3 regions of the Janthinobacterium sp. SUN120 genome follow, and region 2 is predicted to be linked to each of the others. Evidence: predicted binding sites of a transcription regulator. Region 2 holds the regulator's gene; each other region holds the start of a gene.
What was found. The regulator FNR, encoded in region 2, switches genes on or off when oxygen is low (the NO sensors DNR and NnrR bind a similar motif). The targets are predictions, from matches to a motif close to TTGATNNNNATCAA.

Region 1 (10,605 bases), on a different contig from region 2:
CGATTTACGCATACGTAACTCCGTTTATGAATACTGAAGGATGATTCTTGCGCGCCACCGTGGCGGCACCATCGCCGTATTGAATGAAAAACAGCCAGCCAGCCGGAACGCCAGGGCGGTCGGACAGGTCAATGTCGATGGTGATAGGCATGCTGCCGCGCTCAGGGATATCCCAAGAGCATGATCTGGTGGCAAAGGTGCGGGCAATGGACAGCGCGGACCTCGTTGTCGGCTGAAAAACCGGCAATGAAATCGCCGTCATGTCCAGTGCAAATATCAAGAGCGGCGATTTTATCACCGTTATTTGGCGCCGCCGGGCCGTGGCGGTAGTGGATAATACTTACTGCAGGGTATTAAATGACGGTGACTATCGGGTCATGCATGCGGCCGCCAGACGGCAAAAAGGGCATCCTCGATGCCCTTTATTTATGTACGCGGTACAATGCCGGCTGCCCTTTAGCCATAGTCCTTCAGCCATGTTCAACCCCTCTTCCGACGATGTGCGCCGTTTCTTTTGCGAAACATTGCGCAAGCACCGCGCCCATGAAATCCTCACGCCGATGGAAGCCATTGCGCTCGACTGGATCCTCGAACACCCCGAGTATGAAAACGAGCTCTCCGACGTCGAGGCGGCGCTGGCGCGCGACTATTCCGTCGAAGGGGGACAAGCCAATCCTTTCCTGCACCTGTCCATGCATCTCTCGATCACGGAACAGGTGCAGGTGGACCAGCCGCGCGGCATCCGCCCGGCCGTCCAGCAGCTCACCCAGCGCCTCGATTCGGCCCATGCCGCCCAGCACGAAGTGATGGAATGCCTGGGCCAGATGATCTGGGCATCGCAGCGCTCGGGCTTGCCGCCGGACACGGACGCCTATATCGACTGCGTCCGCCGCCGGTAGGAACACCTGTCAAAACCTGCTGCGCGTCGCGCTTTGCGGCCTGCGATGCTCACCGTAATAGAGTACGGTTGCGCTTCTTAGCCACAAATCGCTGCCGCTCGCTACGTTTTTGCCAGGTGTTGTACCAGTACTACCTCACATCGGTTTTACTGCCTCCTTCATGCGCTGAGGCAAGACCTGTGCCGGCCCTTTGTCCCGCAATCCCAGCACCACCTGCAACGCCATGGCGATGGCGCCGACGATGAAGACCACGTCGCCAAAGGTGCGTATCCAACGCAGGTTCTGCAACAGCGGCTGCTGCATGAACGCTTCGCTGCGCGCATACCACAGGCCTTCCGTCACGCTGGCGTGGAACTGGATGATGCCAATCGGCAGCAGGCTGGTAAAGATCATCAGCACCAGGCCCGCGTTCAAGCCCCAGAACGCCGTCTTCATCAACGCAGGGCTGAAACGGTAGTCGGGCCGCAGATAGCGCAGCACCAGCAAGGTAAAGCCCAGTGCCAGGAAGCCGTACACGCCGAACAGCGCCGCATGCGCATGCACGGGGGTCGTGTTCAAGCCCTGGATGTAGTACAGCGCGACGGGCGGATTGATCATGAAGCCCAGCACGCCCGCACCCAGCATGTTCCAGAAGGCGACGGCGACAAAGCACATCATGGGCCAACGCAGGTTTTCCATCCATGGCGCGCGTTCCTTCAGGCGCCAGTTTTCCCACGCTTCATGTCCCAGCACGATCAGCGGCACCACTTCCAGCGCGCTGAAACTCGCGCCGATGGCCATCACGGGTGTGGTGGTGCCGGCAAAGTACAGGTGGTGGAAAGTGCCGGGAATCCCGCCCAGCATGAACAGCGAGGCCGACGCCAGGCTGGCCGTCGTGGCCATGCGCACCGAAACCAGGCCTAGGGTCGAGAAGATGAAGGCCAGCGCCGTGGTGGCGAACACTTCAAAGAAGCCTTCCACCCACAGGTGCACCACCCACCAGCGCCAGTATTCCATCACCGATAAATGCGTGCGTTCGCCGTAGAACAGGCCGGCGCCATAGAACAGGCCGATGGCGCCCACGGATGCGGTCAAGAGCGCCAGCAAGTTCTTGTCGCCGCCCTTCTGGCACAGGGCCGGTATGACGCCGCGCAACATCAGCACCAGCCACAGCAGGATTCCGACGAATTTGCCGATCTGCCACAAGCGCCCCAGGTCCACATATTCATACCCCTGGTGGCCGAGCCAGAAATTCCACTCGGGCGGCATCACTTGCGCGATGGCCAGGTAATTGCCGATAAACGAACCGACGACCACCAGCACCAGGGCCCAGAACAGCACGTCGACGCCCAGGCGCTGCCACCTGGGATCCTTGCCGCCATTGATCAGGGGCGCCAGGAACAGGCCGGCGGCCAGGAAGCCCGTGGCGATCCAGAACAGCGCGGCCTGGATATGCCAGGTGCGCGTGAGCGCATACGGGAACCAGCGCGACACGTCGATGCCGTAGAACTGCTGTCCCTCCACCGTGTAGTGCGCCGTGAAGCCGCCGATGAAGACCTGGAAGATGAACAGGGCCACCACCAGGAACAGGTATTTTCCCAATCCCCGCTGCGAAGGCGTCAGGGCGAAAGTGGTGAGCGGATCGCGCGGACCGGCCGCCGGCAGCGCTTCGTCGTGGTCGCGCAGGAAGGCCCAGCCCCAGACGAGGAAGCCCACGCCGGCCAGCAGCACCACCACGCTGGCGACCGACCAGACGAGGTTTTCGCCGCTGGGCTGGTTGCCGATCAGCGGTTCATGCGGCCAGTTGTTCGTATAGGTCACTTTCTGGCCAGGACGCTCGGTGGCGGCGGCCCATGCCGTCCAAAAGAAGAACTGCGTCATCTGTGCGCGCCGCTCGGCGCTGGGCAAGGTGTTTTCCTTCATGGCGAAATGCTCGCGGCTGGCGTGCAGCGCAGGCGCGTCGGAGAACAGCTGGTCGTAATAGTGCGCCGTGCTGGCGATGGCTTGCACGCGGCGCGGCGACAGGCGCAGCACCTGCGCCTCATCGACCCGGTTGCCGCGGTATTCCAGCCTGAGCGCTTCGCGCAGCGCCGCCTGCGCAGGGCCATCGAGCGCCGCGTAGGCCTTGCCATGCTGCTCTTGCGCGGCCAGTTCCAGCCAGGCCGTCAATTCGCGGTGCAGCCAGTCGGCCGTCCAGTCGGGCGCCTGGTAGGCGCCGTGGCCCCAGATCGAACCGAGCTGCATGCCGCCGACGGATTGCCAGGCCGTCTGGCCGTCGAGGATGCCCTCGCGGTCGAACAGTTGCCGGCCATCCTGCGCCAGCACTTGCGCGGGGATGGGCGGCGCCTGCCGGTAGACTTCCGTGCCGTAGTAGCCGAGCAGCGAAAACGTCACGATCAGCACACCGATCAGGGTGAACCAGAGTTTTTTGTACGGACCCATGGGTCATTCCTTTGTCAGTGCACCGCGGCCGGCGCAAAGCGCTCGAACAGGATATTGTTTTCAGTATGGATGTGCGCCATCAGGTCTGCACGGAAGGTGCGCAAGCCCGTGTACAGCGCGCGCCAGGTGGTACAGGCGCCGCCAGGGGCGGTGATATCGTTCGTCATTGCCTCCATGGCGCGCAAGGCCACGCCATGGTCGTCATGTTCCATGCGCATGACGTTGATGGGCGCGCCGGCACGCGGGCCCTGGCCGCGCACGATCATCGGGAACAGCACGTCTTCTTCCTTGCGCATATGGCTTTCCAGCTCCTGCGCCATGGCCGACAGGTGTTCCGCCAGCCCGTGCGGACAGTCGGCGCGGTCGCCATGCACCTGCTCGACCTTGCGTGCCAGGCGTATCAGCTCGGGCAACTGCTCGCGGTGCACGGCGTGGTACCGCGCCAGCAGGTGCTCCACCAGCTCGGTGGCCGAGGCTTCCTGCCAGTCACGCTCGCCGCTGGTATCTGCGCGCCCTGCCAGCAGCCGCAATTCCTCGACGATGGGTGCCGCATCCACGCCGGCCGCTTCGGCTGCTGCGCGCAGGGTCTTGTTGCCGCCGCAGCAAAAATCCAGGCGGTGCGCATCGAACAGGCGCGTGGCGCCAGGGATGCGGCGGGCCAGCTGGCCCAGGGATAGCTCGATCATTTCCATAACAGTTCCTTGAGGATGAATAGGTAGATTTATTGCACCGCGCCTGCGTGGTAGACGCCGGGTACGGGTTCGCCCGTCACTTCCAGCACGCCCACGGCGCCCTTGCCGGCGCGCGACAGCGCATGGTCGACCAGCAGGTAGCTGCCGGGGTGCTGTACCTTGAGTTCGACGATGGTCGCGCCGCCCGGTGCCACCAGGGTGGTTTGCACGTCGTGTTTCGGGCTGCTGATCGAGCCTTCGCTGTACACCTTGTCGAAGATCTCGCCGATGATGTGGAACGACGAAATCTTGTTCGGGCCGCCGACGCCGAAATAGATGCGTACCGTCTCGCCGACTTTCGCCTGCAATTTGTGCGTCTTGCTCAAGGCGCCCACTTCGCCATTGAAGACGTAGTAGTCGGGCAGCTCATTGGCCATTTTTTCCAGGTTCGGTTCCTGGTGCACGGGCGCGCCGTGCGGACGGCCCGTGTACATCTCGCCCTGCATCACGTAATACTCTCGATCCACCTTCGACAGGCCGCCTTCCGGTTCGACCAGGATCATGCCGTACATGCCGGCGGCGATATGCTGCGGCACCAGGGGGGTGGCGCAGTGGTACACATACAGGCCCGGATTGAGCGCCTTGAAGGTGACCGTTTTTTCCTGTCCCGGCGCTACCTGCGTGTGCTGTCCGCCGCCATGGCCGCCCGTCACGGCGTGCAGGTCGATCGAGTGGATCATCTTGCTGTCCTTGGCATTGAACAGAGTCAGTTCGACCGTGTCGCCCACTTTCGCGCGCAGCATCGGACCGGGTACCTGCCGGTTGAAAGTCCAATACGTAAAACTGGTGCCGTCATCGAGCTTGCCTGGCAATTCCACCGTCTCCATGCGGTACTTCAGGGTTTGCGGCGCGCGCGCGCCGATGGCGGTGGGCACGGAGGCAGGATTGGCCGCCACGCTGACAGCCGATGGGTCGGGGCCGCGCATCGGCGATGGCGCGGGCGTGTACAGGGCCAGCGCGGCGGCCTGGCTCGATTCGCTGGCCGCGCTGCCGGCGCCGGCAGCCTTCGGCGCTCCCGCTTCGGCCAGCGAAGTGCCGCTCACGACCAGCTTGCCTTCCATGCCGATCTGGCGGTGGCCGGGAATCGAGCAGTAATAGGTGAACGTACCGGCGCGCGTGACCTTGAAGCGCACGGTGGTGCTGCCGCTATTGGCGCTGAATTTGCTTGAAGCCACGTTCAGCTCGGGGATCAGCAGGTCGTGTTCGGCGCCTTCGCCGCTTTTCAGCACGAGTTCGACCGTTTCCCCCACCTTGGCCGCCAGCACGGGGGTGACCTGGCCCTTGGCGTCGATGAATACCATCTTGCCGTCGACGATATTGGTTTGCAGTTCATAGCGCTTGACCGCGGCGGCGGCAGGTTTGGCGGCAGTGGCGGCAGCGCTGGCAGGCAGGCTCGCCTGGGCCTGCACGGACAGGGGCATGGCCAGGACACAGACGGCGGCGGCAATGGCGCGGAGGGAGGGAGTCGTTTTCATCAAGCTTTCCTTGGTCTTGTATGCCGGTTTGGCACTCATACCTAGGCAAACCGTGTGCCAGGAAAAACTTGTTTTAAATCAACGATTTGAAAAACACAGGGTCGTAATGACCCTTGTTTGCCGTGGTTCGTTGTACCCTGCATGGTACTTATGACCACCACTGCCATCCACCTGCTGCTGCTCACCGACCTGGTCGCCGACCTGCCCGTGGCAGTGCGACTGCAGCGCCTGGTCGGCAGCCTGCGCGCGCACTTCGGCTGCGAAGCCGTGGCCTTGCTCAAGCTCGATGGCGAGCACTTGCGCCCCGTGGCGATGGCCGGCCTGGCTAGCGACGCGCTGGGGCGTCGCTTCGCCGTCGCCGACCATCCGCGTCTGGCCGCCATCCTGCAACGGCGCGGCGTGCTGTGCTTCCATCACGACAGCTCCCTACCCGATCCCTACGATGGCCTGATCGCCGAGCGGGCCGGCGAACCGCTGCCCGTGCACGATTGTATGGGCATGGCGCTGGACCTGGAGGGCGAACGCTGGGGTGTGATCACGCTCGACGCCCTGCAGGTAGGCACCTTCAATGGACAGGCGCAGCGCGACCTCAGTGAACTGGCTTGCGCCATCGAGGCGGCCGTGCGCGTGACCCGCCTGGAAACGGAAATCCGCGCCCTGCGCCTGTCGGGCGGCGCCATGCTGGCCGATGCGCAAGCGCCGCGCGAGGAACACGATTTCGTCGGCCAAAGCAGCGCCATCATGCACTTGCTGCACGAATTGCAAGTGGTCGCCGATTCCGAACTACCCGTGCTGCTGCTGGGAGAGACGGGCGTCGGCAAGGAATTGTGCGCACACCGCCTGCACCGGCTGTCGCGCCGCGCAGGCAAGCCCTTGATCCATGTCAATTGCGCGGCCTTGCCCGAGTCCCTGGCCGAGAGCGAATTGTTCGGCCATGTACGCGGCGCGTTTTCCGGCGCCGTCAGCGACCGGCCCGGGCGTTTCGAGGCGGCCGAAGGGGGCACCCTGTTTCTCGATGAAGTGGGGGAGTTGCCGCTGTCGATACAGGCCAAGCTGCTGCGCACCTTGCAAAATGGCGAAATCCAGCGCCTGGGCGCGGACCGGCCGCGCCGCGTCAACGTGCGCGTGATCGCCGCCACCAACCGCAGCCTGCGCGAACATGTGCGCGACGGCTCGTTCCGCGCCGACCTGTATCACCGCTTGTCCGTGTATCCCGTGCCGATTCCACCGCTGCGCGAGCGGGGCAATGACGTGCTGCTGCTGGCCGGTGGTTTTCTTGAGCTCAACCGCGCGCGCCTGGGCTTGCGCAGCCTGCGCCTGTCCGCCGCGGCGGAAAACGCCCTGTGCCACTACCGCTGGCCGGGCAACGTGCGCGAACTGGAACATGTGATCAGCCGGGCCGCGCTGAAAGCCGTGATCCGCGGCGCGGACCGCAAGGACATCGTGACCTTGGAAACGGATATGCTCGACCTCGATGCGCTGGAGGCGCCAGCCGGTGCGAACGCGTCGCTGCCTGCGCCGGCCGCGTGCGGAGCGCCAGCAGCGCCGCTGCTGTCCATGCATCAGATCGTGGAAGCGAGCCAGCGCCAGGCCATCCGGCAAGCGCTGGTGCTACATCAGGATAACTGGGCCGCTGCCGCGCGCCAGCTGGGGCTGGACGCCAGCAATCTGCACAAGCTGGCGCGCCGGGTGGGGCTGAAGAACACCTAACCAAACCTACTGCGCGTCGGTATAGGCAACCTGCGATGCTCACTGTGCTTCAGCACAGTTCCGCGTCTCGGCCGCCTCTCCCTTCCGCTCGCTACGGTTTTGTCAGATGTCAGAACAACTAATAACCCCTGCGATACCGCTCAGCGGTGAATGACCAGGGTGGTCGGCAGGCTGTGCAGGTAGGCGGCCAGGTCCTTGATGTCCTGGTTGCTCAGCGGTTTCACCTGGCCCGTCATGATGGCGTTATTGCGGCCATTGGCCTTGTCGCCCCGTTTATACGCCGTCAAGGCGTGTTCCAGGTAATCCTTGTGCTGACCCGCCAATTTCGGATAGGACGGGTCGATGGGCGAACCGTAATCCTTGCCATGGCAGGTGGCGCAGCTGTATTTTTCGGCCAGGGCCTTGCCCGTATTGATATTGCCGGCGGCGCTGGCGGAAAACGAGACGGTGGCCCAAACGAGGGCGGCGAGTAGTGTTTTCATCATCTGGCTGGTCCTCAGTTCGGCTTGGCTTGTTGCGCATAATACGCGGCGACATCGGCGATATCCTGGTCCGACAGGCTGCTGGCGATGCCCTTCATGCTCGGGTGCTTGCGATCGCCCTTCTTGTAGGCTTGCAGCACATTCTCGATATATTTTGCCGGCTGGCCGCCGATCATCGGCACCTGGAACACTTCGGGGAAGGTTGCCTTGTAACCGGGGATGCCATGGCAGCCGATACACATTTCCACCTTGGCAGTGGCTGCCTTGGCGTTTCCTACAATGTCAGCCGCTGTGACGGCATTTGCTATGCCGGCAAGCACGAGAAGTGCAAATATTTTTTTCATAGTGGCAATGTGAACAAAGGTAATCGGAGAAACGCCAGAGCTGGTTTTTATTGATTTTATGTGTTGACAATTAAGGTTGACAATTAATCTGCTGCCTGCCGATTCTAGCCAAGATATTCTTGCAAGTCCACCTATAAAACCCGCATTGTAGGCAGGCAGGCACAGGCCGTCCGCGTGGCAGTGCGCCACAGTTCTGTTTATACTCACCATTTCCCTACTTTGGCAGACCGCTCATGCAAGCACAGCACACCCAGCAAGGCCAACGCTTCGAAGGTTCCGACAGCTATGTCGCCACCGCCGACCTGAAACTGGCCGTGAATGCGGCGCTGACCCTGCAACGCCCGCTGCTGATCAAGGGCGAACCGGGCACGGGCAAGACCATGCTGGCCGAGGAAGTGGCCGCCGCGCTGAACATGCCGCTGATGCAATGGCATATCAAATCGACCACCAAGGCGCAGCAGGGCCTGTACGAATACGACGCCGTCTCGCGCCTGCGCGACTCGCAGCTGGGCGACGAGCGCGTGCGCGACATCCAGAACTACATCGTCAAGGGCGTGCTGTGGCAGGCGTTCACGGCGCCCGAACCGGTGGTGCTGTTGATCGATGAAATCGACAAAGCCGACATCGAATTCCCGAACGACCTGTTGCGCGAACTGGACCGCATGGAATTCTATGTGTATGAGACGCGCGAAATGGTCACGGCGCGCCACCGTCCGCTCGTCATCATCACCTCGAACAACGAGAAGGAATTGCCGGACGCCTTCCTGCGCCGCTGCTTCTTCCATTACATCAAATTCCCGGACAAGGACACGATGGAGCAGATCGTCGCCGTCCACTACCCGCACCTGAAACAGGAATTGCTGGCGCAGGCGCTGCAAACCTTCTATGAAGTGCGCGACGTGCCGGGCCTGAAGAAAAAACCGTCAACGTCGGAATTCCTCGACTGGCTCAAGCTCCTGCTGGCCGAAGACATCCCGGCCGAAGCCTTGCGCAGCAAGGACAACAAGGCCGTCGTGCCGCCGCTGCACGGCGCGCTGTTGAAAAACGAACAGGACGTGCACCTGTTCGAGCGCCTGATGTTCATGTCGCGCACCAACCGCTAAGGAGCGCCGGTGAACGACATCAGCCCGGACAAGGTCTTCGTCCCCCTGGAACTGCACGGCATCCGCCTCGAAGCGCTGGCGCCGCACCACGCGCCCGGCTTGCGCGCCGCGGCCATGGATGGCGAACTGTGGAACCTGCGCGTCACCTCCGTGCCCGAACCGGACCAGGTGGACCAGTACATTTTCAAGGGCATCGAGATGCGCCCTTCGCGCTTCGCCTTTGCCGTCATCGACGTGGCCAGCGGCGAGGTGCTCGGCACCACCAGCTACCACGACGTGGTGCCAGCCATCGGACGCCTGGAAATCGGCTACACCTGGTATGCGAAGCGCTGCCAGCGCAGCCACGTCAACACCACCTGCAAATTGCTGCTGCTGGCGCACGCCTTCGACACGCTGGGCTGCGCGCTGGTGGGCCTGCGCACCGACAATTTCAACCATGCTTCGCAGGCGGCCATCGAACGCCTGGGCGCGAAAAAGGATGGCGTGCTGCGCCACCATGCGCTGCGCCGCGACGGCACCGTGCGCGACACGGTCATGTACAGCATCACGCGCGGCGAGTGGCCGGAAATCGCCGCCCATCTGCGCTACAAGCTGGCGCAGCGCCCGATCACCGCACTGCCTCGCGCAGGCGACGCCAGGACAGAGGAAGCGCCATGCTGATCGATTTCTTCTTCACGCTCAAGGATGCGAAGATTCCCGTCTCGATCAAGGAATTTTTGACCCTGCTCGAAGCGCTGCAAAAGAACGTCATCGACGCCTCGATGGACGATTTTTACTATCTGGCGCGCTTGACCCTGGTCAAGGACGAAGCCCATTTCGACAAGTTCGACCGCGCGTTTGCACAGTACTTCAAGGGCGTCAACGCGGCCTTCGACACGAATGCGGCGATTCCCCTCGACTGGTTGCTCAAGCGCATGCAGCGCGAGCTGTCCGAGGAACAGAAGGCGCAGCTGGAGAAATTCGGCTACGACAAGCTGATGGACCGTCTGAACGAGCTGCTGAAGGAGCAGAAGGAACGCCACGAGGGCGGCAGCAAGTGGATCGGCACGGGCGGCACGTCGCCGTTCGGCAATGGCGGCACGAACCCGGAAGGCATCCGCATCGGCGGCAAGGGCGGCAACCGCACGGCGGTGAAAGTGTGGGAGGCGCGCAGCTACAAGGATTACGACGGCGAGCGCGAACTGGGCACGCGCAACATCAAGGTGGCCTTGCGCCGCCTGCGCAAGTTCGCGCGCGAAGGCGCGGAAGATGAACTGGCGCTCGACGCCACCATCGCCGCCACAGCCAATAACGCCGGCTATCTGGATATCAAAATGCGGCCCGAGCGCAAGAACCGCATCAAGGTGCTGATGTTGCTCGACGTGGGTGGCAGCATGGACGACCATATCGAGCGCACCGAGGAACTGTTCTCGGCGGCGAAGACGGAATTCAAGAACATGG
Region 2 (10,605 bases):
AGGTGGCGCAGGATGACTTCCATCATCTCTTCCACCACCACGGGCTTGGCGATGAAATCGCTGATGCCGGCCGTCATGCAGCGCTCGCGCTCGGACGCCAGCACGCCGGCCGTCATGGCGATCACGGGCAGGTGCAAGCGCAGTTCCGTGCGGATGATGTGGGTGGCGCTGAAACCGTCCATGACGGGCATCTGCATGTCCATCAGCACGATGTCGTAGCGCAGCGCTTCCGTGCGCAGCCGTTCCACGGCTTGCAAGCCGTCGCCCACCACGTCCAGGGTGGCGCCCATGTGTTCGAGGATGCCGCGCGCCACGGCCTGGTTCAAATGATTGTCTTCCACCAGCAGGAAATGCACGCCGGCCAGTTCCGTGCCCAGCGGCTGGTGCAGCATGCGTTGCTCGCCGCCGTCGTCCTTGGCGATCAGCGCCTGGTGCAGGGCGTCGAACAGGCTCGATCCCGTGATCGGCTTCATCAGCACGACGTCGGCCTCGGCCGCGCTGGAGATTTCTTCCAGGTGGTTGCGGGCGAAGGCGTTGACCATCACCACGATGGGCTGGCGCTGGCCGCTGGCCGCCTGGCGGATGGCCTTGGCCGTGGCCAGACCGTCCATGACGGGCATGTGCCAGTCGGCCAGCACCACGTCGTACGGTTGCTGCTGCGCCAGGCGTTCGCGGTACAGCTCGATGGCGGCAAAGCCGGAGTCCACTTCGTCGGCCAGCCAGCCCCACGCCTCGATCAGCTTGACGATCAGTTCGCGCGTGGTGCGGTTGTCGTCGGCCACCAGCAGGCGCAGCTGGCCCAGCGCCGGCGTGCGCCGCGTTTCGGCCGGCTGCGCCAGCATTTCGAAGGGCACGCTGAACCAGAAGCGGCTGCCCTTGCCTTCGCTGCTGGCGACGGCGATGTCGCCGCCCATCATGTGGATCAGCTGCTTGCTGATGGCCAGGCCCAGGCCCGTGCCGCCGAAGCGCCGCGTGATGCTCTGGTCGCCCTGGGAAAATGCGGCAAACAGCTGCTGTTGCTGCAGTTCCGTCATGCCGATGCCCGTGTCGCGCACTTCGAAGCGCAGCCAGGCGCGGCCGTTTTCGTTCTCGGCCAGGCTGACGGCCACCACCACTTCGCCGCTCTCCGTGAACTTGATGGCGTTGCCGGCCAGGTTGACGAGGATTTGCTGCAGGCGCTGGGCGTCGCCCACGAGGCGCCGCGGCACGTCGGGCTCGACGGCGATGGCCAGTTCCAGCTCCTTTTCGCCCGCATTCATCGTCATCGTCGTGGCCAGGGTATTCATGACTTCATCGAGGTCGAATTCGACGGGCGACAACTCCATGCGCCGCGCCTCGATCTTCGAATAGTCGAGCACGTCATTGAGGATGCCCAGCAGCGACTGGCCCGCCACTCTGACCATGGTCAGATACTTGCGTTGTTCCGTGTCGAGCCTGGTATTGCCCAGCAAATACACCATGCCCAGTACGGCATTGAGGGGCGTGCGGATTTCATGGCTCATGTTGGCCACGAAATCGCTCTTCGCGCGGTTGGCCGCCTCGGCCCGGTCGCGTTCCTGTTCCAGCTCCGCCGCGCGCGATTCGAGTTCCTGCTGCAGGCGGTCGCGTTCGCTCATCAGGCCGTTGAACGCTTCCGTCAGTTCGCCGATCTCGTCGCGCTGCTGCACCGGCACGGGCGTGAAGCGGCTGCCGCTGGTGCGCAGGGCTTGCAGGGTGTCGCGCAGGCGCACCAGCGGCGACAGCAGGCGCACGGTGACCCAGCCCAGAACAAAGGCGGCCAGCAGCGAGGCGAGGATGCTCCACAGCACCAATCGGTACAGCACGCCATCGAACGGTTCGAAGGCATCCTCGACGGGGAGCGAGGCGGCCAGCAGCCAGTTCACGGATTTCAGGCGCTTGAAGCTGTTGACGGCCGTGATGCCGCGGCTGTTGGTGCTGACCATGCTGCCTTCGCCATCTTCCTTCAGCAACTGGGTCGTCGTCAGGTTGGCGTTCGGCTTGCGCGGTTGCAGCAAGCGGCTGGTATCGGGGTGCAGCACGTAGCGCGGCACGGCGCCGCGCGTGAGAATGAAGTAATAGCCGTTCTTGCCGATCTTTTCCGAGCGCAGGCGCCCCAGCAGATTGTCCTTGTACAGGCGCAGCACGCCGATCACTACGCCGGCCACCTGGCCATCGGCGGCCAGCACGGGCGCCACCATCTGCACGATGGGCATGCCGCTCGACTTGCCCAGCATCGGTTCGGTGATCATGGGCTGGCGCGTGCGCAGGACGGTCTGGAAATACTCGCGCTCGGCGACGTTGATGCCGGCGCGCCCCGCCACTTCCGGCATGTCGGCCACGACGGCGCCATGCGCGTCGAGCACCAGCACGTCATCGAACAGCACCAGCATCGAGCGGCGCGAATAGTATTCGCGCAATTGGGCGGGCCGGGCGATCAATTCCGGCGGCTGCTGTCGGGCCGTCAGGGTGACGATCTGCAGCAGCATGCCCAGCTTGTCGTCGAGCTCGGCAGCGGTGCGGGTGATCAGGGACGATTGCTGGCTCAGCAGTACTCGGGTGAAGTCGTCGCGCATGTGCTGCACCTGGATCATGGTGACCAGCGCGATCATGGCGATCGAGGTCAGGCTGGTGGCCAGCGCGACTTTTGCTTTAATGCCGAGAGGCTTCATGATTTCCTTTTCAGTACCGGGCGGCACAGGCGGCAGATAATGCTGTCAGGAATTTTCCTATCAATGCCCCAGCTTGGCAAGCGCCGCCGCGCAAATTGCCCGCCCCGTACGGGCTTTTGACGATGTTGCCATATAATTAAAGGCTGGACGTCGTTTATTCGCCGAATTTACGGTGAAATTGGTATACGGCAACCCTGTATGCGGCTGTATGCAGTAAACTTGTTGTTGCATTTTCTAAAAGGTACCGACATGACTGAAGCGCTACTCACTCCAACCTTGCCCACCGTGAACGTGGAGGCGTTGCGTGCGCGATGCTCGACCTGCAGCATGCATCAATTGTGCCTGCCGATGGGCCTCGATGTGGGCGACATGGACAGGCTGGACCAGATCATCGGCCGCCGCCGCAAGATTGTGCGCGGCGCCTCGCTGTTCCGTATCGGCGACTCGTTCCAGAACCTGTATGCGATCCGCCTGGGGCATTTCAAGACGTACCAGATCAATCCGGGCGGCGAAGAGCAGGTGACGGGCTTCCAGATGGCGGGCGAACTGCTGGGCATGGACGCCATCAGCGCCGACCGCCACCACTGTAATGCGGTGGCGCTGGAAGACAGCGAAGTGTGTGAAATCCCGTTTTCCAGCCTGGAACAATTGCTGGGCAATATGCCGACCCTGCTGCGCCATTTCCACCGCATGATGAGCCAGGAAATCACGCGCGAGCAAAGCGTCATGCTGTTGCTGGGCAATATGCAGGCGACGCAGCGCTTTGCCGCCTTCATCGTCAACCTGGCGTCGCGCTATGAAGCGCGCGGCTATTCGGGCAGCAATTTCCAGCTGCGCATGTCGCGCGAGGAAATCGGCAACTACCTGGGCCTGACCATCGAGAGCGTCAGCCGCCTGCTGTCGAAGTTCAAGAAGGAAGGCTGGCTGCGCGTCTCGAACCGGGAAATTGAAATCCTGCAGCCGGCGAAACTGAAGGCGATTACGGCCGGCACGGACACCTGCAAATAACAGCACCGTCAAAACCTGCTGCGCGTCGCGCTTTGCGGCCTGCGATGCTCGCTGTGCTATAGCACAGCTGCGCTTCTCAACCACAAATCACTGCCGCTCGCTACGGTTTTCCCAGCGCTGTACGTTATAGCTCTTCATCCGCATGCAGCGCGATGCTGCGCTGCAGGGGCCAGGTCCAGATGCCGGACAGGCGCCACTCGCGTTTGTCGTTTTCCACCAGCACTTGCCAGCGGCTGCGCTCGAGCATCGGCAGCGCCACGGAAAAATTGCCGGCCGCATCGGGTTGCACCAGCACCTTGATATCCTTTTCCGGCAGGGTCGCATGCGCCAGGTGCAGCTGCAAAGGCGCCTGATAGGCCTTGCCGAAGCTGTGCACGGAACCGGTCAGGCGCGCTTGCGCCACGTCATACGACAGGCGCGTATCCATCGCCAGGTCGCTGGCGATCGTGTCGCGCTTCAAATCCTGGTTGATCGCCTTGCCCTGCTTGTAATAATCGCCCACCACCAGCGCATCGGGCTGCGTAAACGCGATATAGCCCATGAAGCTGCCGACGACCACGGACAGGCCGGGGCCGATCATCAGCAGCCATGGCCAGCGATGCTTGTACCACGGTGCAACGGGTGCTTGCAGTTTCAGACTGTCGGACATGGTGTTTCTCCTGTGTAATCAGCCAGTCCCCGCATGGGGACCGGCCTTCCTGCAACTTCGTGGCGGCGGCGAGGGCACCCGGTCCCCGTCCGCCTTTCCTTGTTAACGTGGCACGATGAATACCGCGCTTTCACGCACATGCAGCGATGGGTCGTCCAGCGATTGCAATTCGATCGCAATCTTGTTCGAGCCCTTCTCTCCCACGCCGTGCGGCACGCGCAGGCGGATCGGCCAACCCAGCGTTTCCGTCGGCTGCAAGGTCACTTCTTCGCGCGTCAGCAAGGTCAGGCCCGGCAAGCCGGAAGCGCTGATTTTGAAATGCTGGCTTTGCTCCGACGTGTTCATGATCTGCAGGCGGTAGACGTTTTCGATCATGCCGTCTTCCACTTCGCGTCCCATGGAACCGCGGTCGCGGATCACGTCCATTTTCAGGGGCGTGCGCAGGGCCAGCGAAGTACACACGGCGATGATGATCAGGGCCAGGATGGAAGTGTAGATCAAGACGCGCGGGCGCATGGCGCGCTGGCGTATCTGCTTCGAATTGAAGTTGTTTTCCATCGCATGGTCGGTACTGTAGCGTACCAGTCCCCGTGGCCGGTCGACCTTGTCCATCACGCTGTTGCAGGCATCGACGCAAGCGGCGCAACCGATGCATTCATACTGCAGGCCGTTACGGATATCGATGCCGGTCGGACACACCTGCACGCACAGGGTACAGTCGATGCAATCGCCCAGCTTGTCGTTGTTGCCGGCCTTCTTGCTCATGGCGCCACGTGGTTCGCCGCGCTTGGCATCGTAGGTGATGATCAGGGTATCCTGGTCGAACATGGCGCTCTGGAAGCGCGCGTAGGGGCACATGTATTTGCACACTTGCTCGCGCAGCCAGCCCGCGTTGCCGTAGGTTGCCAGGCTGTAGAACAAGACCCAGAACCATTCCCAGGGACCGAAATTGAGCGTGGTCACCGACTGCGCCAGTTCCTTGATCGGCGTGAAGTAGCCGACAAAGGTAAAGCCCGTCCACAGGGCGATGGCGCCCCATACCAGGTGCTTGGCCGTCTTCTTGAACGCCTTGCGCACGGAGGGGCCCTGCTTGTCGAGGGCCATGCGTGCGCTGCGCGTGCCCTCGATGCGGCGTTCGACCCACAGGAAAATTTCCGTGTATACCGTTTGCGGGCAAGAGAACCCGCACCACACCCGCCCGGCAATGGCCGTGACGAGGAACAACAAATACGCACAGATGATCAGCAGGGCCGCCAGATAGATGAAATCCTGGGGCCACAGCACGACGCCGAAAATGTAGAACTTGCGTGTGGTCAAATCGAACAGCAGGGCTTGCCTGCCATTCCAGGTCAACCACGGCAAGCCGTAGAACGCGAGCTGGGTAAGCCATACGCATACCCATCGCCAGGTAGCGTAGCGTCCTTTGGCCTCGCGAGGGTAGATTTGCTCGCGGGCCGCATACATCTTGATGACTTGAGGTTCCATTTTTACTTTGCGGGTGCCTGCGGATTCGACAGGCTCCAGACATACGCCGACAGCACGTGTACCTTGGATTCGCCGAGGAAATCGCTGAAGGCCGGCATGGTGTTGCTGCGTCCCTTGCGTACGGTTTCCATGATGGTGTCGGCGCTGCCGCCGTACAGCCAGGTCTTGTCCGTCAGGTTTGGCGCGCCGAGCATCTGGTTACCCTTGGCATCGGCGCCATGACAGGCCATGCAGGCGCCGAACTTGGCCTTGCCCAGCACGGACTTGACGGGATCCGAGGTCGAGCCGGACAGGCTCAGCACATAATGGGCCACGTTCTCGACATCCTTTTCGGAGCCCAGGGCGGCGCCCATCGGTGGCATTTGCCCATTGCGGCCGTGCATGATGGTGGTCTTGATGATGTCGGGTTCGCCGCCATACAGCCAGTCCTTGTCCGTCAGGTTGGGGAAGCCCTTGTTGCCGCGTGCATCCGAACCGTGGCATTGCGCGCAGTAGGTCAGGAACAGGCGCTGGCCGATGGCTTGCGCCTGCGGATCGGCGGCCACCGTCTTCAAGTCCTGGCTCAGGTACTTGTTGAACAGGGGACCGTAGTCGGCTTCCGCCTTCTTCAGCTCTTCCTCGTACTGGCCCGTCGATTTCCAGCCCAGGCTGCCGGCATAGTTGCCCAGGCCCGGATACAGGAACAGGTACGCCAGCGAGAAGACGATGGTGATGTAGAACAACCACATCCACCAGCGCGGCATCGGGGTATTGAGTTCCTTCAAGTCCTCGTCCCAGACGTGGCCCGTGGTGCCGTCGGCAGGGGCGCCCTCGACCACTTTGATTTTCGACTGCGAGTACAGCAGCACGCCGCAGCCGATGATGCCCAGCAGGGACAGCACGATGACGTAGATATTCCAGAAGCCATTGGTAAAGTCAGCCATGGTTGTGCTCCTTCGCCAGGGTCATCTCGGCCTCGGCCGGATAGTCGAGCGCGTCGTCGGCGAACGGCAGGCGGGCCGCCGCGTCGAAGTCGCTGTTGCTGCGGCTGAACGTCCACCACAGGATGCCCACGAACGTCGTAAAGGAAACCACCGTCATGACGCTGCTGGCGCTGTCAAACAGGTTTTCGATTGCCATGCTAATTCCTTGTTTTGATTAATGTACCGAGGCCTTGCAGATAGGCGACCAGGGCGTCTTCTTCCGTCTTGTCCTGCAGCTGCGCGGGGCCGGCGGCGATCTCTTCATCGCTGTACGGCTGGCCCAGGCGTTTCAGGGCGCGCATCTTCGGCATGATGTCGTCAGGCACCAGCTTGGTCTTCGCCAGCCAGGGGTAGGACGGCATGTTCGACTCGGGCACCACGTCGCGCGGGTTGTTCAAGTGCGTGCGGTGCCATTCGTCGCTGTAGCGCGCGCCCACGCGGGCCAGGTCGGGCCCCGTGCGCTTGGAACCCCACTGGAATGGACGGTCGTAGACGAATTCGCCAGCGACCGAATAGTGGCCATAGCGTTCCGTTTCCGCGCGCAGCGGACGCACCATCTGCGAGTGGCAGTTGTAGCAGCCTTCGCGCACGTAAATGTCGCGGCCCGCCAGGCGCAGCGGCGAGTACGGTTTCAGGCCGGCGACGGGCTCCGTCGTGCTCTTCTGGAAGAACAGGGGAACGATCTCGACGGCGCCGCCGATGCTGATCACCACCGTGACCAGGGCGATCAGCAGCCAGGGGTTTCTTTCAATCCATGCATGTGAAAATTTCATTTGCTTTCGCTCCTATCAGGCGTGCGCCGCGTTCAGTTCCGGAATGCGGGCGACGGGGAGTTTGCTGCCGCGCAGAGTCATCCAGGTGTTGTAGCCCATGATGCACATACCCGACAGGTACAGCAGGCCACCGGCCACGCGCACCACGTAGTACGGATACGTCGCTTTCACGCTCTCGACAAAGGTGTAGGTCAGGGTGCCGTCCGGATTGACCGCGCGCCACATCAGGCCCTGCATCACGCCGGCGATCCACATTGCGGCGATGTACAGCACGATGCCGATGGTGGCCACCCAGAAGTGCACGTCGACCAGGCGCGTGCTGTGCATCTGCGTGCGGCCCGCCAGGCGCGGCAGCAGGTAGTAGATCGAACCCATGGTGATGAAGCCCACCCAGCCCAGGGCGCCCGCATGCACGTGGGCAACGGTCCAGTCGGTGTAGTGCGACAGCGAGTTGATGGTCTTGATCGACATCATCGGACCTTCGAAGGTGGCGATGCCGTAGAACGACAGCGAAACGATCATGAATTTCAGGATCGGATCGGTGCGCAGCTTGTGCCAGGCGCCCGACAGGGTCATGATGCCGTTGATCATGCCGCCCCAGCTTGGTGCCAGGAGGACCAGCGAGAAGACCATGCCGATCGATTGCGTCCAGTCAGGCAATGCCGTGTAGTGCAGGTGATGCGGGCCCGCCCACATGTAGGTGAAGATCAGCGCCCAGAAGTGGACGATCGACAAACGGTACGAGTACACGGGGCGCTCGGCCTGTTTCGGGATGAAGTAGTACACCATGCCCAGGTAGCCGGCGGTCAGGATGAAACCCACCGCGTTATGGCCGTACCACCACTGGATCATGGCGTCCTGCACGCCCGCATAGGCGGAATACGACTTGGTGAACGAGGCTGGCATGACGGCGCCATTGACCACGTGCAGAATCGTCACGGCCAGGATGTAGGCGCCGAAGAACCAGTTGGCCACATAGATGTGCTTTACCTTGCGCTTGATCAAGGTGCCGAAGAAAACGATGGCGTAGGCGATCCAGACGACGGCGATGAGGATGGCGATAGGCCATTCCAGTTCCGCGTATTCCTTGCCGCGTGTCATGCCCAAGGGCAGGGTGACGACGGCGCACAGGATCACCGCTTGCCAGCCCCAGAACGTGAAGGCGGCCAGTTTGTCGGAAAACAGGCGCACCTGGCAGGTGCGTTGTACAACGTAGTACGAAGTAGCGAACAGGCCGCAGATGCCGAAGGCGAAAATCACCGCATTCGTGTGCAGCGGACGCAAGCGTCCGTATGTCAGCCATGGTATGTCGAGGTTCAGGGCAGGCCAGGCCAGCTGAGCGGCGATGATAACGCCAACCAGCATGCCGATGATGCCCCATACCACAGTAGCGACCGCGAATTGCTTCACGATCTTGTAGTTATAGTTCAGCGATTGATCCACAAAGACTCTCCCTGGAATTACTATTTATGATGGTGGCCAGAGAGTAAGTGTTTGACCGGGAAAAAACTTTGATGTGGATCAAAATTCCCCGGATGAAATAAGCGTAGCGAAGTGGCATCGAAATAAAGTGATATTTCGATCAAAAAAGCCATGCAAGATCCCTGCAAGCGCTGCTTGACCTGTGTCAAAAGACGCTTGCCGGCGCTGGCGGGCGCCAGCGTATTGCGTGGGAAAAAGTCAGGCCGGCGGTTCGCCGGGCGCCGGCTTGGCCGGCGTGTCGTCGTCCTGCAGCACGCGCAGGCCAGGTCCGACGAGGTCGTCGAACTGGCCGCTGTCCGAGGCCGTGAAATACACCCACAGGGCGATGAAGACGACCACGACGCTTAAGGGGATGAGGAGGTAGAGAGCTTCCATTAGACTTTCCGCAGGCGCAGGGCGTTGGCGATGACGACGGCCGAGCTGGCAGCCATGCCGACGCCGGACAGCCAGGGGTTGAGGAAACCCAGCGCGGCGGCCGGGATGGCCGTCAGATTGTACAGGGTTGCCCAGCCCAGGTTTTCGCGGATGATGCGCATGCTACGCGCCGCCGTTTTCGCCGTGTCGAGCACGGAAACCAGTTGGCTCGACAGCAGCACCGTGTCCGCATGCGCCTGCGCCAGCGCGGCGCCGGAACCCATGGCGAAGGACACGTCGGCACCGCTCAGCACGGCGGCGTCGTTGATGCCGTCGCCCACCATCGCCACCACGGCGCCCGTGGCCTGCAATTGCTGGACGAAATCGAGTTTTTCATCGGGCAGGCATTCGCCGCATGCCGTGTTGATGCCCAGTTCCGTCGCCACGCTTTGCGTCAGCGCTTCCTGGTCGCCGCTGAGCAGCACGACTTGCTTGCCGCGCCGGTGGAAATACGCGACGACGTCAGCCGCTTCCGGGCGCAACGCGTCGCTGAGTAAAAAGCGCGTCAGCCAGCGGCCTTGCGTGCCCAGGTACAGCGGCGTCATGCCCTGCATGCCGACGGCCGTGTCGCCCAGCGGCGGCCCGGCGAGGGCGGCGACAAAGGCCGCATTGCCCAGGCGGTAGCGCACGCCGTCGACGATGCCCTCCAGGCCCTGGCCTTGCACTTCTTGCAATTGTTCCGCATGCGCGCGCAGCAACTGTTTTGGCAACTCTTCTGCCGCTGCCAGGATGGCCTGCGCCAGCGGATGGGCGCTGCCCGCTTCCAGCGCGGCGGCCACCTGCAGGCAAGCGTCCTCGCCCATGCTGCCGAGCCCCTCGGTTTGCCGCAGCACGGGCCGGCCCAGGGTCAGGGTGCCCGTCTTGTCGAAGACGATGTGGGTGGCGCGGTGCAAGGTTTCCAGCACATGCGGCTGGACGATCAGCACGCCGCGCCGCAGCAGGCTGTCGGTGGCGGCCGCCAGCGCCGTCGGCGTGGCGAGAGACAGCGCGCAGGGGCAGGACACGACCAGCACGGCGATGGCCACGGGCCACGCTTGCGACGGGTCATGCCAGCTCCAGAAGGCGAACACGGCGATGGCAAACAGCAGCAAGCCCAGCACGAACCAGGCGGCGACCTTGTCGGCCCATTGGGCGATCTGCGGCTTGCCGCTGCCGGCCCGCTC
Region 3 (10,605 bases), on a different contig from region 2:
AGATCAGCAGAAGATATAGATTTGATACAAAATTAGATTTTGTCGCGCTTGATCAATTGTGCTTGCATGGCGCGTGAAGATACTCCATCTTGCCACAATTCAATTTTCACAATCACCAAGGAATCGATGTTCTTGCGCAACTCCATAAGGCTTCTTGCCGTACTTGTTTTGATGATGGGCAGCGCCATTGCCGCAGACATAAAAAAGCCGATCCAGCACTATCTTTACTTTAGTCACCGTGAACTGAACGGGGAAAACATCCGCTCGGATAAAGCGTTAAACGATGCCCGCTTCCGTGGCGCGCAAATCGTCTACACCTGGCGCAGCCTGGAGCCGCAACAGGACCGGTATGATTTTTCGGCGATCCGCCACGACATCGCCTTTCTCGATTCAATCGGCAAAAAACTGTGGATACAACTGCAGGAAAAATCCTTCACGCCGCGCCATAATGTGCCGGCCTATCTGCTCAGCGATCCTCGCTACCAGGGCGGCATCATCAAGCAAAGCATGCTCTCGGCGCCGGAGCGCGACCCGCACAAACCGGTGACGGATGATGAATACGGCTGGTCGCCAAAGATGTGGGAACAACCGGTGCGCGACCGTTACCAGCGCTTGATCCGGGCGCTGGGCCAGGAATTCGACGGAAAAATCGAGGGCATTAATTTCAGCGAAAGCTCGATCGACATCGGCGTCGAAGACGGTAAAGGAAATACGATTTTTCCCGATGATTTCAAGCCGCAACAGTATGTCGATGCCATCAAGGAAAACATGCGGGTGCTGGCCGGCGCCTTTCCTCACACCAATACCATGGTGTATTTGAATTTTTTGCCAGGTGAATGGCTTCCGTGGAGCGACAAGGGTTATATGCGCAGCGTGTTTGCGCAAGCGCAAACGCTGCAAATGGGCGTGGGCGGCCCCGACCTGATGCCGTATCGAAAAAGCCATATGGGCCAAAGCTACGGCTTCATCAAGGACTATCCGGCCGATCTGGTCAAAGGCATGGCCGTGCAAGACGGCAATCTGCGCCAGATCAATCCCCGCACCGGGAAAAAAAACTCGGTCGAGGATGTCCTCGACTTTGCCCGCAACTACCTGGGCCTGGACTATATTTTCTGGGTGGAGGATGAACCATACTTCAGCAATGAGGTGTTGATAAAGCTGCCGGCGCATTGATGCGCCGGCACGACGCCATGCGCCCTGCCACACTGTCATGGTGGCGTCATATGCCGGCGTTACAGTCGCGTCTTTTGAATCATTCTAAGGGCGGCAATGAAAACAAATTGGGTCATGCTGGCGGCGCTGGCAAGTGCAGGTCTCGTCGGTTGCAACGGCAGTTCGAACACGGCGCCGGCCATTCCAGAAGGCACGACGGTCACCGTCGCCTTGCTGGAAACCACGGACATCCACTCGAATGTCCTCAGCTATAACTATTACGCGCTGGCCGAAGACACGAGCCTGGGCCTGGAACGCACGTCGACCCTGATCCAGGCGGCGCGCGCGGAAAATCCGAACAACGTCTTGCTCGACGATGGCGACGTCATCCAGGGCACCTTGCTGGCCGACCTGCAAGCCGTGGCCGCACCCGTTCCGTGCAGCGGCACCTTGGCCGTGCACAAGGCCATGAACGCGCTGAAATACGATGCGGGCGGCATGGGCAACCACGAATTCAACTACGGCTTGCCTTACCTGAGCCAGATCACCAACACGGATTTCGGCATTCCCGGCGTGGCCAAGCCGACGGGCACGTGCGGCGCGCCGGCCTTCCCTTCCGTGCTGAGCAATGTCGTCGGCGTGTCCAGCGGCAAGCCGATTTTCCAGCCCTACACCCTGCTGCCCCGCGATTTCGCCGCCACGGCGCCCGACGGCAGCAAGCTGACCGTGAAAATCAATGTGGGCGTGCTGAGCTTTGTGCCGCCGCAAATCCTCGAATGGGATCAGAAAGTACTCGCTGGCAAAGTCAGCGTGACGGGTGTGCAGGAAGCGGCGAAACAATACGTGCCGGAATTGCGCAACAAGGGCGCCGACCTCGTCGTGGCCCTGTCGCACGGCGGCCTGGACACCAGCGCCTACAGCCCGAAGATGGAAAACGGCAGCTATCACTTGACCAGCACGGGCATCGATGCGCTGATGATCGGCCATTCTCACTTGATCTTCCCGAAAGGCAAGGAAGAAGGCGCAGCCGCCCTGGACGCCTCGTTTGCCGCCTTCCCCGCCAGCGCGAAGATCGACGCCGTCAACGGTTTCGTCAACGGCGTGCCTACCGTCATGGCGCAAAGCTGGGGCCGCCGTCTGGGCATCATCAAGCTGACCATGGCCTATCAGGGCGGCAAATGGGTGGTGCAGCCGGCCAAGACGACGGTGGAATCGCGCGGCTTCAAATACACCGATGGCAAGACCCTCGTGAAAGCCGACCCGGCCATCGCCCCGCTGGTGGCCACGGAGCACGCGGCCACCATCGCCTACGCCAAGCAACCGCTGGGCATCAGCACGGATTTCGAGATGTCCGCCTACTTCGCGCTGGTGGGCGACGTCAGCGCCATCCAGCTGGTGAACCAGGCGCAGCTCGATTACGTGAAAAATTTCATCGCCACCAGCACAGATGCCACCTTGTCCAGCTACAAGAACATCCCCGTCATTTCCTGCAGCGCGCCATTCAAGGCGGGCCGCAACGGGCCGTCGGACTTCACGGACGTGGCCGCTGGCGCTTCCCCTGCCGCGCCGGTCGGCTTGCAAGTGCGCAATCCGGGCGACCTGTATTTATATAGCAACAACAACCTGCAAGCCGTGAAGATCAAGGGCGCGGACTTGAAAGCGTGGCTGGAAACGTCGGCCAAACAATTCAACCAGATCGACCCGGCCAGCGGCGCCGAGCAAGACCTGGTGCCGTCGTATGGCACGATCTATAACTATGACGTGTTCTACGCGGAAAACAATGCACTGACATACCAGATCGACGTGACGAAAAAGCCGGGCAGCCGCATCGTCAACCTCACGTACAAGGGTGCGCCAGTGGCCGATGGCGATGACTTCATCGTCGCCACCAACGATTACCGCGCCGGTGGCGGCGGCGCCGTGCCGGGCATCGATGGCAGCAAGACCATCATCAAGTCGCCCGATGCGAACCAGGCCGTGGTCAGCAACTACCTGGCGTCGCTGAGCACCAAGGGCGGCAAGGTGACCCTGGCCAACAATGGCAGCGCGCGCAGCTGGAGCTTCGTCAAGACGGCCACGGCCGGTCCAGTGATCCTGCGCTCGGCGCCCGGCCATCTGGCGCTGGCGCAAGGCAGCGGCATCACCAACGTGGCGGCCGAAGGCGGACTCGACGCCAGCGGCTTTGCCAAGTACCGCATCGACCTGAGCAAATAAGGTCCGAGGGCCGGAACAAGCGCAGTTCCGGCCCGTTTTGATGAAAGCTGATCACAATGAAACACGCACTCTCCCTGCCCGCCGTCGTGCTGGCCTCCGTCCTGGCCGCTTGCCAGGCGTCGCCACCGCCCACGGCGGCGGAAATCGAAGCCGTCGCCATGCATGCGCGCCAGGCGGGCGACCACCAGGCCGAGCGCAAGGTGCGCAGCTGGGCCGGCAAGGACATGCCCGTCGCAGAGCGCGAACTGGCGCTGATTTACCAGCCCCGCGCCGAACGCCGTGCCGAGGCCTTGAGCCTGTTCGAACAGGCGGCCCGCGCGGGCGACACGGAAGCGGCCTTCGAGCTGGGCCAGATGCTGCGCGCGGCCACGCCGGCCCAGGCATGGCTGTGGTACCGCCAGGCGGCGCAGCAAGGCCACGCGAAGGCGGCCCTGATGCTGGGCTTGCTGGCCGCGAATGGCGAAGGCGTGCCGAAAGACCCCGTGACCGCCGCGCACTGGCTGGACAAGTCCAGCGAACTGGGCAATCCACACGCCATGTTCCTGCTGTACAACGCCTACCGCGAAGGCCGCGGCGTGCCGCGCGATCTGGCAAAAGGCCGCGAATTGCTGGAAGAAGCGGCCCACCACGAATACCCGCCCGCCATCCAGGAACTGGCCATGACGGTGCAAGCGGACGACGCCCTGCGCGCCGGCCACCTGATGAAGGAAGCGACGGAGCACCGGCACAATAACTGGAACAAGTTTTAAGCCAGGTCAAGGCCGGCCCATATTGCCAAATGGAATGCTTGCCGGTGGCATAAGCTTGCCTGGCACGGACAGCTGTTCGCGCACAACTTCATCGCGAGGCAGGCATGGCAGATCACCGGTTGGGCCCCATGACAAAGAGCGACTTGCAGTTCAGCTATCCGGATGGCCCGGCGGCGGGCGACGACCCGGCGCAGCGCGGCATCCCCGACAGCTCCCTGCTGAACCGCCACGAATGGTATGAAGTGCTGTACAGCTGCAACAGCTGGTCCGGCGGCAGCCTGGCCACGGCCTTGAAATGCGAACGCCTGATCCAGCGCCACTTGCCCGCCGACATACGCGGCCATGCCGCCGTGCTGACGTGGCTGCGGGCGAACTGGGCCAAATATCGCTGATACCGCCAATACATATCGCCAATACGTCGGAAAATCACGCTGCGCTTTGCGCCAGGTCAATCGTGTTGGGCTGGACAAGGCCGAGAGGCTATGATGGGCAAGCCGCTTCCCCGGACGTGGCGGGGCTGTTGCCGGCTCCGAAATGGATTACACTGAATTTGCTTTTTAGAAATTTGTTACTCTGGACCAGCCTCGGTGAGCACGTCGTACACGCTCAGCCCAGCCAGTGTTTGGGTAGGCCCTGGCTCGTCCGTTGACCTCCCCTATAAAGAAAGAGTCCAATGAAAAAGCTGACCACCGCCTTTGGCGCGCCCGTAGTCGACAACCAGAACATCCAGACGGCCGGCCCGCGCGGCCCCGCCCTGCTGCAAGATGTGTGGTTCCTGGAAAAGCTGGCCCACTTCGACCGCGAAGTCATTCCCGAGCGCCGCATGCATGCCAAGGGTTCCGGCGCGCATGGCACGTTCACCGTCACGCACGACATCACGCGCTACACGCGGGCGAAAATCTTTGGCGAAGTGGGCAAGCAAACGCCGATGTTCGCGCGCTTTTCCACGGTGGCGGGCGAACGGGGGGCGGCGGACGCGGAACGCGATATCCGCGGCTTCGCCCTGAAGTTTTATACGGAAGAAGGCAACTGGGACCTGGTCGGCAACAACACGCCCGTGTTTTTCATGCGCGACCCCTTGAAATTCCCCGATTTGAATCACGCCATCAAGCGCGACCCGCGCACGGGCTTGCGCAGCGCCAACAGCAACTGGGATTTCTGGACCTCGCTGCCGGAAGCCCTGCACCAGGTGACGGTGGTGATGAGCGACCGGGGCTTGCCGCGCAGCTTCCGCCACATGCACGGCTTCGGCAGCCATACCTTCAGCTTCCTGAATGCGCAAAACGAGCGTTTCTGGGTCAAGTTCACCTTTAAAACCCAGCAAGGCATCCAGAACCTGACGGATGCCGAAGCGGAGGAACTGGTGGGCAAGGACCGCGAAAGTTCGCACCGCGACCTGTATGAAAGCATCGAAAACAAGGATTTCCCCCGCTGGACCCTGTACGTGCAGATCATGCCGGAAAAAGAGGCAGGCACGTATCACCTCAACCCGTTCGACCTGTCGAAAGTGTGGCCGCACGGCGACTATCCGCTGATCGAGGTGGGCGTGCTGGAACTGAACCGCAATGCCGACAACCATTTCGCAGAAGTGGAACAAGCGGCCTTCAATCCGGCCAACGTGGTGCCCGGCATCAGCTTTTCGCCGGACAAGATGCTGCAAGGCCGCCTGTTCTCGTATGGCGACGCGCAGCGCTACCGCCTCGGCGTCAACCACAGCCATATCCCCGTCAACGCGCCGAAATGCCCGTTCCACAGCTATCACCGCGACGGCCAGATGCGGGTCGACGGCAACCAGGGGGGGACCTTGGGCTATGAACCGAACAGCGAGCAGGAATGGGCCGAACAGCCCGATTTCCGCGAGCCGCCGCTCAGCATCGAAGGCGCGGCCGACCACTGGAACCACCGCGTCGACGAAGATTACTATTCGCAGCCGCGCGCCCTGTTCCGCTTGATGACCGCGGCGCAGCAGCAAGCCTTGTTCGACAATACGGCGCGCGCCATCTCGGGCGCCTCGGAACAAGTCAAGCAACGCCACATCGGCAACTGCACCCTGTGCGACCCCGCCTATGGCGCGGGCGTGGCCGCAGCGATCGGTCGCCTGAGCCCAGGCTGACAGTAAACACGGAAGGCCTGGCGACAGGCCTTCCGCCGCCATCTGCGGCCTGATGCCCCCACTGCCAGTCCCGCTGGTCTAGCGCTGCTGGATATCGATCTGGCCCGTGATGCTCGTTTCCACCGGATAACCCTCGACCTGCAACGGCACGCGCCGCTTGACGGACGAGTCGCGCAGGTACACGACGAGCGCTTCCTTGCCCACGGCCGTCTGCCCCAGGCTGACGCCTTCCACGCCGTCGATGGCCATCAGCGCCCGCTCGTTGCGCCGCCGGGCCGCTTCCAGGCGGCCGTGCGGCGCGGCCTGGGCATGCTGTCCCGGGCCCTGTCCAGGAGGGGCATCCGGCAAGTACGGCATGGCGGCGTCCTCGAAGACGGCATATGGCGATTGTGCGAACTTACTGTTTGACATGACACACCCTCCTGATATGACAAACCCTCCCGATGCCTTGCATGATACACCCGGCCAACCGGCGCTGCAGCACGCTTCGCCGGCCAAGACCATGCGCGACAGCCGCCCTTGCGCAAGACTTGAGCAAGACTTGAGCAAGATCGTCATCGTGCAAAAAACAGCGTCAGGCAAGGCGGCGCGGGGCCGCCTTGCCTGCTCCTAAAGCGTGCTCAAGTGTACAAATTGATGTCGAGCGCCACCACCACGCGCCGCATCTGGTTGGCAAACGTGATGTTGCCGCCGCCGGCAAACAGCAGGCCGACGGGATTGCGCTGCTGGTTCCAGGTCCAGATGGACGAGCCGGAATCGCCGCCCGCGCTGAACGCCCCGCTGACGCCCGTGATGGCGATCTGGTCCTGGAACAGGGCGATCCGGCCGCCGCCGTAATTGACGTTGATGGTGGCGCCCAGGCCCGTGATGCGGCCCTGCGTCAATTGCGTCGTGCGGCCGGACTTGCCGACCATCATGCCCAGTGCGGGCGCCACGAGCGCATTGCTGATGCGGAAGTACGCGGGCACGCCGCCGCTCAGGTAGACCAGTTCGGGACGCACCCTGTCTGGCCAGGCCCAGCCGGTGGCGCAATCGACAAAGTTGACGCCGCCGCTGAAATTGATGGGCACGAAACGCTCGAGCACGGCCACCTGGTCTTGCGGGCAGCGGCCGCCGTCGATGGGGCCAGGCTGCACGATGCAATCGTTGAACACGCCGCCGTTGGAATTGGCCAGCACGTGATTATTGCTAAGAATCATCAGGCGGCTGTTGCGCGGCGCGCTGCGCCCCACGGCCAGGCAGCCGATGGTCCCGGCCGTGATGCGGAAATGCCCGACCGACACGCCGCCCGGCGCGGGGCGCAGGCGAAAACGGTGGGGCTGCGCATCGATCACGCCCGTGACGACGATGTTGACGGGCACCTTGTCGCTGGCCACGGCGCGCACGCCCATGGCCCCCACGATGGCGGCCTTGGCGCGGTCGACGGAAGTGGGCTCGGCCACGTACAGGGTCAGGGCCGGCAAGCCCGGCTCGCCGGACGAGCTGTCGCTGGCGCCCTCGCCCAGGCCGATGGACACGCCCTGGATATTGCCGCTGTCGCTGAAGGCGTCGGCCGCGCGCGCGCCACCCGCTTGCGCGATGCTTTGCCGCATGCCGTCCTCGATGCTGCGCTTGATTTCCAGCAATTCCATGCTGACGCCGCTCAGGGCGTCGGGCACATCCGCAACGGACGCGCTCTCGATCGTATTGTCGTCTTCGCCGGGGACGGAAAACTGGCCGACGGCCTCTTCATCGTCCGCGCTCTGTCCCCTGCCGCTGCTGCCGGGCGGGGCGCTGAAACCATTCTCGTTGCCTATCATCGTGTTCTCCTCGTGGGTCGCCGCAAGCTTCCAGTGTGGACGGGCTGCGCGGGCCGGTATTGATCTGGATTGAACCGCGCGGATGCCTGGCCGCCCTGCCCCAATGGGGGCCAGCGAGTGCAAAAATAGTTCCCTCGTCAAGGTTGAGCGGGATCAGGCGTGCGGGCAGAGGCGCCGCCGTATACTTGGCCGACAGGCTGGAACCGGGCCTGCTCCACGGCAGCAACGCCAGCAACAGCAAGGATGGGGAAACAATGACGAGCCCTGCAATAACGAGCCCTGGTATGACACGCCAATCCGACGACGCCCCTGCGGTAGCGGCCTCAGCCGGCGCCAATACAGCCGCCGACAATACGACGGACGCCGGTGGCGCGGCCCAGCATGCGGGTTTCGTGCACGGCATGGCGGCCTGGGCGGAAAAACACCGCATCACGCCCTGGCGCGGCAGTTTTGCCGACTTCCTCGAGCAAATCCTGCCCGGCCGCGCCGCCCTGCTGACGCGCAGCGCGCACCAGTACCTGTGGGACATGATGCGCTGGAATGGCCAGACCGACGGCAACGGGCGCTTCCGCTGCCGCCTGTTCGACGACGAGCTGTTCGGCATCGACGAGGCGATCGACCGGGTCGCCGCCTACTTCAAGGCGGCCGCCGCCGGCTCCGAAGTGGGCCGCCGCATGTTGCTGTTGCTGGGCCCGCCATCGGGCGGCAAGTCGACCATGGTGATCCTGCTCAAGCGGGGCCTGGAAGAATACAGCCACAGCAGCGAAGGCGCGCTGTACGGCATCGCCGGCTGTCCCGTGCACGAATCGCCGCTGCACCTGGTGCCGCACAGCATGCGCGCCGACTTTCGCGCCAGCTATGATGCCGAGCTGCAGGGCGAACTGTGCCCACATTGCCGCGCCCGCCTGGAAGAGCAGTATGCGGGCGACTTCCTGCGCATGCCCGTCGAGCGCATCCATTTGTCCGAGGCGGGCCGCTGCGGCATCGGCACGTATGCGCCGCACGATCCCACGACGGCCGACCTGGCCGACCTGGTCGGTTCCGTCGACCTGTCGAAAGTGGCGCAATACGGCGACGAAGGCGATCCGCGCGCCTGGTCGTGGTCCGGCGCCGTGTACGCGGCCAGCCGCGGCATGCTGGAAATGATCGAAATCCTCAAGGTCAAGCGGGAATTCCTCTACTTGCTGCTGACCTTGACGCAGGAAAAGAATGTCAAGGTGTCGCGCTTCCCCCTGATCTACCTCGATGAAACCATTCTCGCGCACACGAATCTGGCCGAATTCCGCAAATTCCTGCAAGAGAGCGAAAACGAGGCGCTGCTCGACCGCATGGTCATCGTGCAAGTGCCCTATACGCTCAATTACCGCGAGGAAGCGCGCATCTACCGCAAGCTGATCCTCGCGGCCGCGCCCGCCTTCCGCGACGTGCACCTCGATCCGCACCTGCTGCATGCGGCGGCCGTGTTTGCCATCCTCAGCCGCATGCCCGAGGGCGAGGACAAGGAGGCCGAGCTGGTCAAGAAACTGCGCATCTACGCGAACGAAGATGTCGACGACTTGCAGCCGGCCGACCTGCGCCGCATGCGCGAGCGCGACAAGTCGCCCGACGAAGGCCTGTCGGGCGTGTCGCCCCGCTTCGTCATCAATGCCCTGTCGCATGCCATCATTTCCGCCCAGCGCAACAGCCTGTCCACCATGGACGTGCTGCTGGCCCTGAAAGACGGCATCGAAAACGATGCGCGCATCGAACCGCGGCGCAAGCGCAAATGGGTCGATTACCTGGTGCTCACGCGCAAGGATTTCTATAACCGCTGGGTCAAGGCCGACGTGCACAAGGCCTTGTTCGTATCATTCGAGCAAGAAGCGCAAGACTTGCTGAACAAATATCTCGATGAAGTCGAAGCCATGCTCGACAACCGCCAGATCCAAGATCCCATCACCAGCGAAGAGCGCCGTCCCGACGAGCGCTTCCTGCGCGCAGTGGAAGAGAAAATCCACATCAGCGACTCGGGCAAGCAATCCTTCCGGCAAGAAGTGGTGCGCAAGGCCATGAGCGCCTTCAAGCGGGGCGAAGCGTTTGGCCTGGCCAGCCATGCGCCATTGCACGACGCCATCCAGCAATACCTGTTCGAACAGCGGCGCGACGTGCTGCGCCTCGTCGGCTCGGCCAAGCGGCCCGACGACGACGTGCGGGCCAGGATCTCCGCCGTCGAGCAGCGCCTGGTCGACGAATATGGCTATGACGCCCATAGCGCGCGCGAAGCGCTCAACTACGTGACCACCTTGCTGGCGCAGGAATAGCCATGGCCGCCACCACGACGCCAGCCAGCAGCACACAGGATGCCCATCCGGCCTGGGGGGATTCCACGGACCCCGCAGGCACGGCGAACCCCGCCGCCACGGCCGGTTCCGCCGGTTCCGCCGGCGCGGCGGCGGCGGGTGGCGCGCCAGCCCTGGCCCAGCCCTGGTACGCGCTGTTCTCGCGCGGCGCGCGCGACTGGCTGCGCCACAACCAGAAAGTGCGCGAAGCCGTGCAGGCGCACTTGCCCGAGCTGGTCGCCACGCCCGACCTGATCGGC

Region 1: the regulator FNR is predicted to act here: its motif matches at 5,595-5,608, upstream of nirK (copper-containing nitrite reductase).
Region 3: the regulator FNR is predicted to act here: its motif matches at 8,087-8,100, upstream of O0879_RS04750 (serine protein kinase).

What each region holds. Positions count from the first base shown of each region.
Region 1 is NZ_JAPUBW010000002.1:1,351,793-1,362,397, forward strand. It holds gene mqo (malate dehydrogenase (quinone)) at 1-12, opposite strand, end outside; gene O0879_RS15790 (hypothetical protein) at 5-262, opposite strand; gene O0879_RS15795 (DUF1841 family protein) at 477-899, shown strand; gene O0879_RS15800 (nitric-oxide reductase large subunit) at 1,035-3,320, opposite strand; gene ytfE (iron-sulfur cluster repair protein YtfE) at 3,335-4,012, opposite strand; gene nirK (copper-containing nitrite reductase) at 4,042-5,526, opposite strand; gene norR (nitric oxide reductase transcriptional regulator NorR) at 5,677-7,236, shown strand; gene O0879_RS15820 (cytochrome c) at 7,377-7,718, opposite strand; gene O0879_RS15825 (cytochrome c) at 7,733-8,062, opposite strand; gene O0879_RS15830 (MoxR family ATPase) at 8,296-9,165, shown strand; gene O0879_RS15835 (GNAT family protein) at 9,175-9,825, shown strand; gene O0879_RS15840 (hypothetical protein) at 9,819-10,605, shown strand, end outside.
Region 2 is NZ_JAPUBW010000004.1:365,186-375,790, forward strand. It holds gene O0879_RS22235 (response regulator) at 1-2,669, opposite strand, end outside; gene fnr (fumarate/nitrate reduction transcriptional regulator Fnr) at 2,919-3,677, shown strand; gene O0879_RS22245 (FixH family protein) at 3,802-4,326, opposite strand; gene ccoG (cytochrome c oxidase accessory protein CcoG) at 4,429-5,811, opposite strand; gene ccoP (cytochrome-c oxidase, cbb3-type subunit III) at 5,814-6,734, opposite strand; gene O0879_RS22260 (cbb3-type cytochrome c oxidase subunit 3) at 6,727-6,930, opposite strand; gene ccoO (cytochrome-c oxidase, cbb3-type subunit II) at 6,932-7,546, opposite strand; gene ccoN (cytochrome-c oxidase, cbb3-type subunit I) at 7,562-8,989, opposite strand; gene ccoS (cbb3-type cytochrome oxidase assembly protein CcoS) at 9,227-9,403, opposite strand; gene O0879_RS22280 (heavy metal translocating P-type ATPase) at 9,403-10,605, opposite strand, start outside.
Region 3 is NZ_JAPUBW010000001.1:1,046,264-1,056,868, forward strand. It holds gene O0879_RS04705 (hypothetical protein) at 1-36, shown strand, start outside; gene O0879_RS04710 (hypothetical protein) at 127-1,173, shown strand; gene O0879_RS04715 (bifunctional 2',3'-cyclic-nucleotide 2'-phosphodiesterase/3'-nucleotidase) at 1,270-3,366, shown strand; gene O0879_RS04720 (tetratricopeptide repeat protein) at 3,423-4,115, shown strand; gene O0879_RS04725 (hypothetical protein) at 4,244-4,507, shown strand; gene O0879_RS04730 (catalase) at 4,789-6,228, shown strand; gene O0879_RS04735 (hypothetical protein) at 6,307-6,639, opposite strand; gene O0879_RS04740 (hypothetical protein) at 6,656-6,841, shown strand; gene O0879_RS04745 (hypothetical protein) at 6,849-8,027, opposite strand; gene O0879_RS04750 (serine protein kinase) at 8,312-10,327, shown strand; gene O0879_RS04755 (DUF444 family protein) at 10,330-10,605, shown strand, end outside.